DNA from 2 places in the Colwellia sp. BRX10-4 genome. Region 1 is predicted to be linked to the other one. Evidence: predicted binding sites of a transcription regulator. Region 1 holds the regulator's gene; the other holds the start of a gene.
What was found. The regulator sigma-54, encoded in region 1, starts transcription at its own class of promoters, with help from an activator protein. The targets are predictions, from matches to a motif close to GTTGGCACGNNNNTNGNNT.

Region 1 (4,964 bases):
ATGACAATAATATACCTATTGGCGCAATGAATATGCACGACTTACTAAAATCAGGTCTTATCTAATATGCAAACACTCTATGGCGAAATTACTGACACAGCATTCAATACCATGAAAACAATAAAGCTACTGATATGTGATATTGATGGCGTTTTTTCTGATGGCCGTATTTATTTGGGTAACGATGGTGAAGAATTAAAAGCTTTTCACACTAAAGATGGCTACGGCATAAAAGCATTAGGCGCCAGCGGTGTCGATGTAGCGGTGATCACCGGGAGAACATCAAATATTGTCGCAACACGTATGTCAGCCTTAAATGTTAAATATATAGTGCAAGGTGAAGAAAATAAATTACCCGCCTTGAAAACGATGGCTAAGCAATTAAAGTTATCCCTCGAGGAAATTGCTTATATTGGTGATGATATGCCTGATTATGAGTGTATCAAAGCCGTAGGCTTGGGTATTGCTGTTCAAGATGCCCACCCAAGTATTTTATCTATCGCAAATTACACCACTTTTAACCATGGCGGTTTTGGTGCTGTTCGAGAAATATGCGATTTAATCATGCTTAGCCAAAACACCTTAGCAAATGCTTCGGGTGCGAGTATATGAATCGACTTTATAGTTTAACTTTGTTGTTTTTTCTAATTGCGGGAGGCGTTTACGGTATAATTGAATGGAGAAATTCCTCAGCACCACAGTTACAAGCGATTGATAAGACGCTGACCCCTGATTTTATTGCCGAAAATTTACACAGTAATGTTTATAAACATCAAGGAAGTTTAGCTTATGTTGTTGATGCCCATCGTATGGAACATTACCCTGAGTTAAGTATTACCAACTTTGAGTTTCCTCAATACACACTTCATCCAAAAAATGATGCGCCCGCATGGAAAATATCTGCCAATGAAGGCATATTATACAATAACAACCGGGTGAAATTAGAAAAGCATGTCCGCCTGTTAGCAACAGATCCCGATAGCTTATTACAAGAAGTTCAAGGAAAATACTTTGAACTTGATCTAAAAACTAACATCATAAGTTCAGAACAAGAAATTAAAATTATCGGTAAAGGATTTACCATCGATGGTAAAGGTTTAATTGTCGACTTAAACACCAACCAAATGACACTAACTAAACATGTGAAATCAATTTATGAAATTGTTAAAAAATAGCCTACTGTGCTTATTGTTATCAACTCCGCTATTTTCGTCAGCTTTCGCTGAAAAATTTGATATAAAACAAAAGATTGAAATTAACGCTTCAAGACAAGCCGTTGATCTTAAAAATAAAATATTCAGCTATATTGATAACGTGGTGATCACTCAAGGTTCATTAGTTATACGTGCTGATTTAGTACAAGTGCTGACTCAATCAGGCAGTGAAGAAAAAACCTACATCGCTAAAGGGAAGCCAGCAACCTTTAAACAAACCTTAGCCGATGGCACTCCACTTAGCTTACAAGCCGACGAAATAAGATATGAGCCTGCAAATAATTTAGTGATCATTTCAGGAAATGCGCTATTACAGCAAGAAGGCAGTGAAGTTAGTGGCAGTAGAATTACTTACAATATTGCCACTCAGTATGTTAATGCTGAAAGTAAATCTAACGAACGCACTAAAACGATTTTTCAGCCAAAAGAAAAAATTAAAGCGACAACCACAGACGCGAAAACTCAGGAAAAAATTAATTTATGAGCACTAGCACCCTAATGGCAAAAGGCCTTGCCAAAGCCTATAAAGGCAGAAAAGTGGTTAAAAATGTCAGTATGCAAGTTTCAGCAGGACAAATAGTCGGTTTACTGGGCCCAAATGGTGCCGGAAAAACAACTTCTTTTTATATGATCGTTGGTTTGGTTGAAAGTGATAGTGGCGATATTATTTTAAATGACGAAAACCTGACGTTAGCGCCTATGCATGAGCGTGCTAGAAAAGGCATCGGATATTTACCACAAGAAGCCTCTATTTTTCGAAAACTCAGTGTTTACGATAATATTATGGCTATTTTACAAACACGAAAAGAATTATCAGATGCTGAACGTGAAGAAAAATTAGAACATCTTGTTGAAGAATTCAACATAGGTCATATCAAAGATAATTTAGGCATGAGCTTATCGGGTGGTGAACGCCGCCGAGTAGAAATTGCCCGCGCTTTAGCTGCTGAACCAAAATTTATTTTATTAGATGAACCTTTTGCTGGTGTTGACCCAATTTCAGTAGGTGATATTAAAAAAATTATTCTACACTTAAAAGAACGTGGCATTGGTGTGTTGATCACTGATCACAATGTACGTGAAACTCTCGATGTATGTGAACATGCGTATATTGTTAGTCATGGTGAACTTATTGCAGAAGGTACTGCAGATCAAATTCTTGCAAATCAACATGTAAGAGATGTATACCTTGGTGAACAATTCACGCTATAGTAGTCAGTAAGTGAATAATATCTTCGTATGAAAAAAACGAAAATATCCCATTAAAAATAATAGGAAGTTAATGACCTAAATGCGCCCTACTCTACAACTCCGCATAGGACAACAATTAACCATGACGCCACAATTGCAGCAAGCAATCAAATTGCTGCAACTGTCTACGTTAGAGCTTCAACAAGAAATTCAAGAAGCCTTAGAAAGCAATCCATTATTAGAAATGGATGAGTCTTCAAATAATCCCGAAGATAAAAGTACTGACAACCTTGAAGAAGCTCACACTGCCGGTACTGGTGATGTTAAAGAAGCCCCGGCTTCTGATGGTAGCGAAGACGCTACGCCTACCATTGATGAAATCACCACTACTGAAGCCATGGACAAAAACGATATCCCTGAAGAATTAAACATGGATACCACTTGGGATGATAACTACACAGCTGGTGCAGCAAGTTCAAGTTCAGGCCCCTCTTCAGAAGATTATACTTACCAAGGCGAGACCCAAGACTCTATTCAAGATCATTTGCGCTGGCAAATGGAATTAAGCCCTTTTACCGAAACAGACCGCACTATAGCGACAGCAATTATTGATGCGGTTGATGACGCCGGTTACTTAACGGTATCTAGTGAAGACATTTTAGAAAGTGTTGCCATTGAAGGAGTAGAGCTTGATGAAATAGAGGTGGTACTAAAACGTATTAACCTCTTTGATCCTGTCGGCGTCGCTGCTCGTTCAATTTCAGAATGTTTAATCATTCAACTTAATCAATTTGACCCAGCTACACCTTGGCTAGCAGAAAGTAAGTTAGTTTTGCGTGACCATATTAATCTGCTGGGTAGCCGAGACTATCGTACATTAATGCGTAAAACTCGACTGAAAGAAGACCAACTGCGCGAAGTGGTACGTCTTATTCAATCACTTGACCCTAGACCCGGCGATAGTGTGATGAAGAGTGACGACCAGTACGTTATTCCTGATGTGTCTGTTGAAAAGAAAAATGGCCGTTGGGTGGTCGAATTAAACCCTGATACTGCGCCAAAACTTTCGGTGAATCAGCAATATGCTTCGATGTCACGTTCGATGAAGTCGACAGCGGACACACAATTTATTCGCTCAAATTTACAAGAAGCTAAATGGTTTATTAAAAGCTTAGAAAGCCGTAATGATACTTTATTAAAAGTGTCAAACTGTATTGTGCAACGTCAAATTGGCTTTTTTGAACATGGTAATGAAGCCATGCGTCCAATGGTTTTAAATGATATTGCCGAAGCTGTCGATATGCATGAATCAACCATTTCACGAGTGACAACACAAAAGTACATGCATACGCCACGTGGAATTTTCGAACTGAAGTTTTTCTTCTCAAGCCATGTTGGCACCGAAAGCGGTGGCGAATGCTCATCAACAGCTATTCGTGCACTAATCAAAAAATTTGTTGCCGCCGAAATCCCAGCAAAACCACTTAGTGATAGTAAAATGGCTGATTTATTAGCCGACCAAGGGATAAATGTAGCTCGACGTACCATAGCAAAATATCGAGAGTCACTTTCTATTCCACCTTCTAACCAACGAAAAAGTTTACTTTAACGAAAAGATGAGGAATTAAGCTTATGCAAATTAATCTTTCTGGCCACCATGTTGACATTACCGAAGCTTTACGAGAAAACGTCACGACTAAGATGACAAAATTAAGCCGACATTTTGATCATATCAATAATGTACATGTTGTTCTCACCGTTGAAAAATCAAATCAAATTGCTGAAGCGACTGTTCACGTTAGTGGCTCTGATTTACATGCAAAAGCTGAAAATGCTGACATGTATGCCTCTATTGATAGTCTTGTTGTTAAGCTTGACCGGCAAATATTAAAGTACAAAGGTAAAACGAATCAGCATTAATGCTGTTTATCGCCTGTTCACTCACCAAAGAATCTAAGTAGTATAATGAAGTTGCAAGATATCCTTACCCTTGATTGCACCCTGTGTGCAATTAAGGGTACAAGCAAAAAAAAACTCCTTGAAATAATTAGCACAACTGCGGCAAAAAAATTCGACAATATTGATACTCATCAATTATTCGAAAGCTTAATGGCGCGTGAAAAAGTTGGATCTACCGGTATAGGAAATGGCATTGCGATTCCTCATGGTCGATTAACTAACACGTCACAAGTTATTGCTGTATTGCTGACCAGTGAACAAGCCGTTGAATTTGATGCGATAGACAACCGTGCTGTCGATATTATTATTGCGTTATTTGTACCCGAAGAAAACTGCCAACAACATTTAGATACCTTACAAAGTATTGCGCAAATATTTAGTACTAAACAATTCGCAAAGCAAATAAGAAAATGCAAAGATTCGCAAGAGCTTTTTACTATAATAAAGCATGCTCAACGTTAATAAAATCTAATAATAACCCAGGAAAACTCAAATGAAACTCTTGATAGTCAGTGGTCGCTCAGGGTCAGGTAAAAGTGTCGCCTTACGTGTACTCGAAGATTTAGGCTACTACTGTGTCGATAATATTCCGGTAAATTT
Region 2 (4,964 bases), on a different contig from region 1:
TTTAGCATCAGTATGGCTGGTTAATTTTAGATAAAAGCTAACCGGTTTATTACGCTTTAATTGATTAACAAGTAAGTCTGCGTCAGGATTTGAAAGCGCAGCCGCAGGAATTTTTTTCACGCCAGCCTCATAACGCATAATGCCGGTATGAGCTATACGGTTATTGTCTGTACCTACAGAACGCATAATTAATGCTGATGCCCCTTTTTTAGCGGCTACAACTGCCCCACCCACACGCGTACCTACTGCTGGACCATAGCCGTTACCGTCGATATACTCTTCCATTTGATAAGAAACAAATGCAATTTTTCCATCTAAACTGTTATCTGGTGCCGCGATTAAGTCAGCTAAGGTTTCAAAATGTGCAACATCTCCAATCAACCCTTCTTCACTGGTAGCAATACTGCCACCAAGAGCAATGGCGACGACCTTATGAGGATAAGGCGAGATTATTTTTGCTTGTGCTTCACCACGTTGCCAAAAAGTACCCGTGACTTCTTCTGTCCACACTTTATCAAAGCCTAAAGCGTTCATTTTAGCTTGCGCCCAAATGACAGCTTTTCTATCACCTTCTGAACCCATTAATCGATGCCCCACTTCCGTGGTTAAAGATTCTAAGACCTTATAGGACAAATTAGATTGCAGAGCGGTATTTTTTAATTGTGTCAGTTGCTTAGTTTCTGATTCAGTCAGTGTTGCCGCTGAACTTGATAAAGCTAACAAAGTACTACTGAAAACAAGCGTTTTTATTACCGATTGAAAAGGCACTTTAAGCATTATATTCCCTTTTATAAATATTATTGATTATAGAATTAATTCAGTATCAAGAATCTTGCGCCGACATGCAAATAGGTTCGCCTTAAAAAAGTGGCAAACTATCTTTATTAAACCATTGAGCCCTAATTAAGCGAATACTGAACTTTTAAAAGATTTATAGCTCAATACTACAGTGCCAAATATAAAGTTAACAAGCAGGATTACATTTAAATAAATTAAGCAATGGACTGACTTTCTCAATTATCTTGCATATAGCGGTACTGATAATTTTTACACAAGGGTTATCAACAGTTCCACTTAGCGCAGTAAAAAATAACGATTCAGTTAACCCTATTATTCAAGCTCGCCTATATTTTCCTTTACGGTTAAGGAAAAAAGCGACTCTTACTTCCAGCAAGGAACCGCTAGCCATTAAAGAAACCATACCAACAGATGAAACAAAAATAAGTAATGAATGGTTAGAAAAAACCAATAATAGGAATATTTTGCCTGCAAAGTTATCTAAACAGCCAATTGATAAAAACGTGTTGAAGAGTAAAGCATCAAGTAAAAAAATGAGTCAAACGTCACTGGAGAAGCTTAAGCAACGTTTAGATAACCAAACCCTTGAAAACGCTGCAAACGACAGCTTAACTAAATACCTAACCGATAAGAGTACAATTGCCCAATCCATCACAAAGTATGATCAGTTAGCCACAGCGAAAGCAAAAATTAAAGAAGTCGATTGTAATAGCAGTAAATTTAATAGTGCGCTAAATACGATGTCAACCCTGCTTTGCGGCAGTATCAGGTGTAATAGCATGCCTAATTTAAAAAACTTTTTAAATAAAAGAATGGCCGTAGCTGAAAAAAAAGCACAAAAAAGCCAGTAATATTTCGCTGGCTTTTTGTTAATCACAATGTAACTAAAGAGAATTAGATTGAGAAAGAAGATCCACAACCACAGGTTGATGAAGCGTTTGGGTTATGTACTAAAAATCGACTGCCTTCTAAGCCTTCAATATAATCAACTTCACCATCAACTAAATATTGTAAACTCATCGGGTCAATAACCATAGTGACGCCTTTTTTAACGATAGTCATGTCACCATCGTTCACTTTTTCGTCAAAAGTAAAGCCATATGAAAATCCAGAGCAGCCACCACCTGTTACATAAACACGTAATTTCAATTCCGGATTTTCTTCTTCTGTGATCAAAGATAATACTTTATTTGCGGCGGCATCGGAAAATTTTATTGGTAATTCGGGAGTTGACATATTGCTCTACTTACAAAGATGTTACGGGAGTGTCTCGCGTGTATTATCTTAAACTTGACTAATTTAGTCAAGTATTGTCTGAGATAGTAAAATTTATCAGCAAGAAGAAGAATTTTATCTAAAATATATACAAAAAATGCGCTATATAATTAACTATAGCGCATTAATTAAACCACTAACGGGTCAGTAGCTAATAGTAAATTAGTGAGTTATTTTTCTACGATAAATAAGACCAAACATAGCAAGTAACATTAACACAAATGTTTGTGGCTCTGGCACTGCAATAGTATCTCTAGGTGGAGCAAAAGAAGCTACACCTTCAATAATGTCATTAGCACAGGTCATTGCCCAACGAAAGGCTATTTGATTAGCTGTCGCTAATGCAGTATTGGCAACATCAAACGAAAAACTCACTTTACCGTAGCCATTATATGTATCACCAACGGTCTTAGCATAGCTATAAGAAGTATCTGCATACCATGAAGATGAATCATGAATCTTATCAGTATGATTATTATCAGCAAGCATAACCGCTTGATCAGCACGGGCACTGTTACCATGAAGAGTCGTTGAAGAAACAACTTGATTAGCACCAAAATTCGACTTCAAATGCCCAGTTCCTGAATTAGAATTACGTGCACCACTTAAATCGTAAACGTAGTTCCAATTTGTGCCGGTATTTGAATTAGCTGCAGCGCTAGTAAAGCTGTCATCTGAGGTATTTCCTTGGGGATCCCAAGGCGATTCTCCAGTACTGTTAAAACTATTATTAGCAGCCATAAACAAATCACCAAGCCTGATGCCGTCTCTATTTATATCGTTGTAAAATGCAGTAAAGATATCAACAGATAGTGTGGTACCGACACGAGAAACAAACATTTGGTCAACGTCATATAGATAAGATTTACCATTGATGTCATTTCTATGACCTTTACCTATATAATTATCTTGAATATCAGAATAACCTTTATCAGCATACTGCTTCATCATGTCTTCGGCGCTAAGTGTATCTGCAAACGCGTTAATACTTGATACTGATAGTGCAGCTATTGCAATCCATTTTAAACATTTCATATTTTAAACCTACTCCTAAATACTGGCATAAATAACATGTGTAATAAAAACACAAGACTATGTATAAATTTTTATTTACTTATTGACCCAACCCAGTTCAATATTCAGGCCAAGATTAAAAAGCCCTTTATTTTTAAATGCATAGGATTATATTATTTCATATAACGATTATTTTACCTAAAAGTGTAAAAAATATCGACAACTATTAAATGTACAACTTAAACAATTAAAGATCTGCTAGATATTCATAATGACTCCTAGTATCCTTAGCAATTGATTTTCATAAGAGAAATAATTAAATGGCCTCTTTGGTAAAAACGACTTTAGCCTTACTCTGCGGGACAATTTTATTGCTGAGTTCGCATGCTCTGGCTTTGCCCGATCAAAGCGCAGATAAACCTTATGAAGATGCCCTAGCAAGTTTTTACCTTTCTGAACTCAACGCGGCAATTATTCATTTAAAGAATGCTTTAAAAAATAATCCTGAACATTTACCTTCTATGGTGTTACTCGCCGAAGTATATATTGCTATGGGTGATGGCGCATCAGCAGAAAATCAACTAGAAAACGCCCAAGAAAAGAATGCCGATGAAAGTAAAATACTGCCGTTAATGCTTGAAGCTTATCTTTTACAGCAAAAATATAAAAAAGTAATTAATGCCCCAATGGCTTCTATAACTCAAAAACAACAACTGAGTAAAGTTGCCGTATTGCAAGGACGTGCTTTCATAGCGATGAATAACTTAGCGCAAGCAAAAGTTTTATTCAAAGAAGCTTTAGAGTATATGCCTAGTAGTATTAAAGCCCAATTAGGCATAGCACAAGTAGGTATGCTTAATGGAAGTATGCTCCAAGCAAGAGTCTATATTGATAAGGCACTATCTTCATCGCCAACCAACAGTATCGCTTTAACAATGATTGCCAATATAGAACAGCAAGCTGGTAATCAGATTGAATCGTTAAAAATAATTTCACAAGTTATTGAGCTAAACAATAAAGATTTTCCTGCGTTACTTACGCGAGCCAGTTTATATATTGAACTGGGTGATTTTCAACTTGCTTTAAACGACCTTAGTATAATCATCACAGAAATTCCCAATGAGCCAAAAGCAAATTATTTAAAGATAATTGCGAACAGTGCCTTAGGTAATACTGAAGAAGTTAATAAAACAACCGCCCATATCAATACCGTATTGATGGGATTACCCGAAGATATAATGAAACAGAATCCCGTGTATCTTTATTTAGCGGGTGTGATTAGTTTTCAGCAACAAGAAAATTTAAAGGCTCAAGATTTTTTGCAAAAATATATCGCTATTATTAGTGACGATATAAGAGCGTTAAAGTTAGCCGCTCAAATTGAACTCGCATTGAATAATCCCTTTCGTGCAAAAACATTATTAGTAAAATCTAGACTAGTAGCCCCTAACGATGTTGAAACATGGTCGCTTCTTGGTCAGACCTATACCGTATTAGGAGAACTACAACTTGCTGAGGATTACCTCAAAGATGTTATTAACAGTGATAAAGAAAATCCCCAACCTTTATTTGAGTTAGCAAAGTTAGAAATTTTATCGGGAAAATTCCCACAAGCTATTACTCACCTTCAATTAGCAAAATCAATAGATGCTAATATAAGTTTTATTGTGCTGCTCGCAGAGGCCTTCCAACAAAACAATCAGTTTGAACAGGCACTAGAGCAATTGAACCTTGCATTAACTTTACAAAGTGATGATAGCGTTTTGCACTTACAAAAAGGTATTTTATTAGGTCAACTAAAACAGCACCTACTAGCAAAAAAATCACTAGAACAATCACTAAAGTTAAACCCTAACAACCTTAGAACACTTGTCCAT

Region 2: a site for sigma-54 is predicted at 3,204-3,222, ahead of H4J67_RS08170 (PEP-CTERM sorting domain-containing protein). Genes of this name have one in related genera too.

The regions. Positions count from the first base shown of each region.
Region 1 is NZ_JACGVZ010000001.1:23,557-28,520, reverse strand. It holds gene H4J67_RS00165 (KpsF/GutQ family sugar-phosphate isomerase) at 1-65, shown strand, start outside; gene kdsC (3-deoxy-manno-octulosonate-8-phosphatase KdsC) at 67-612, shown strand; gene lptC (LPS export ABC transporter periplasmic protein LptC) at 609-1,175, shown strand; gene lptA (lipopolysaccharide transport periplasmic protein LptA) at 1,156-1,698, shown strand; gene lptB (LPS export ABC transporter ATP-binding protein) at 1,695-2,426, shown strand; gene H4J67_RS00140 (RNA polymerase factor sigma-54) at 2,506-4,014, shown strand; gene hpf (ribosome hibernation-promoting factor, HPF/YfiA family) at 4,038-4,325, shown strand; gene ptsN (PTS IIA-like nitrogen regulatory protein PtsN) at 4,371-4,826, shown strand; gene rapZ (RNase adapter RapZ) at 4,858-4,964, shown strand, end outside.
Region 2 is NZ_JACGVZ010000007.1:117,172-122,135, reverse strand. It holds gene H4J67_RS08185 (M20/M25/M40 family metallo-hydrolase) at 1-777, opposite strand, end outside; gene H4J67_RS08180 (hypothetical protein) at 1,023-1,649, shown strand; gene erpA (iron-sulfur cluster insertion protein ErpA) at 1,693-2,034, opposite strand; gene H4J67_RS08170 (PEP-CTERM sorting domain-containing protein) at 2,236-3,108, opposite strand; partial or broken gene prsT (XrtA/PEP-CTERM system TPR-repeat protein PrsT) at 3,408-4,964, shown strand, end outside.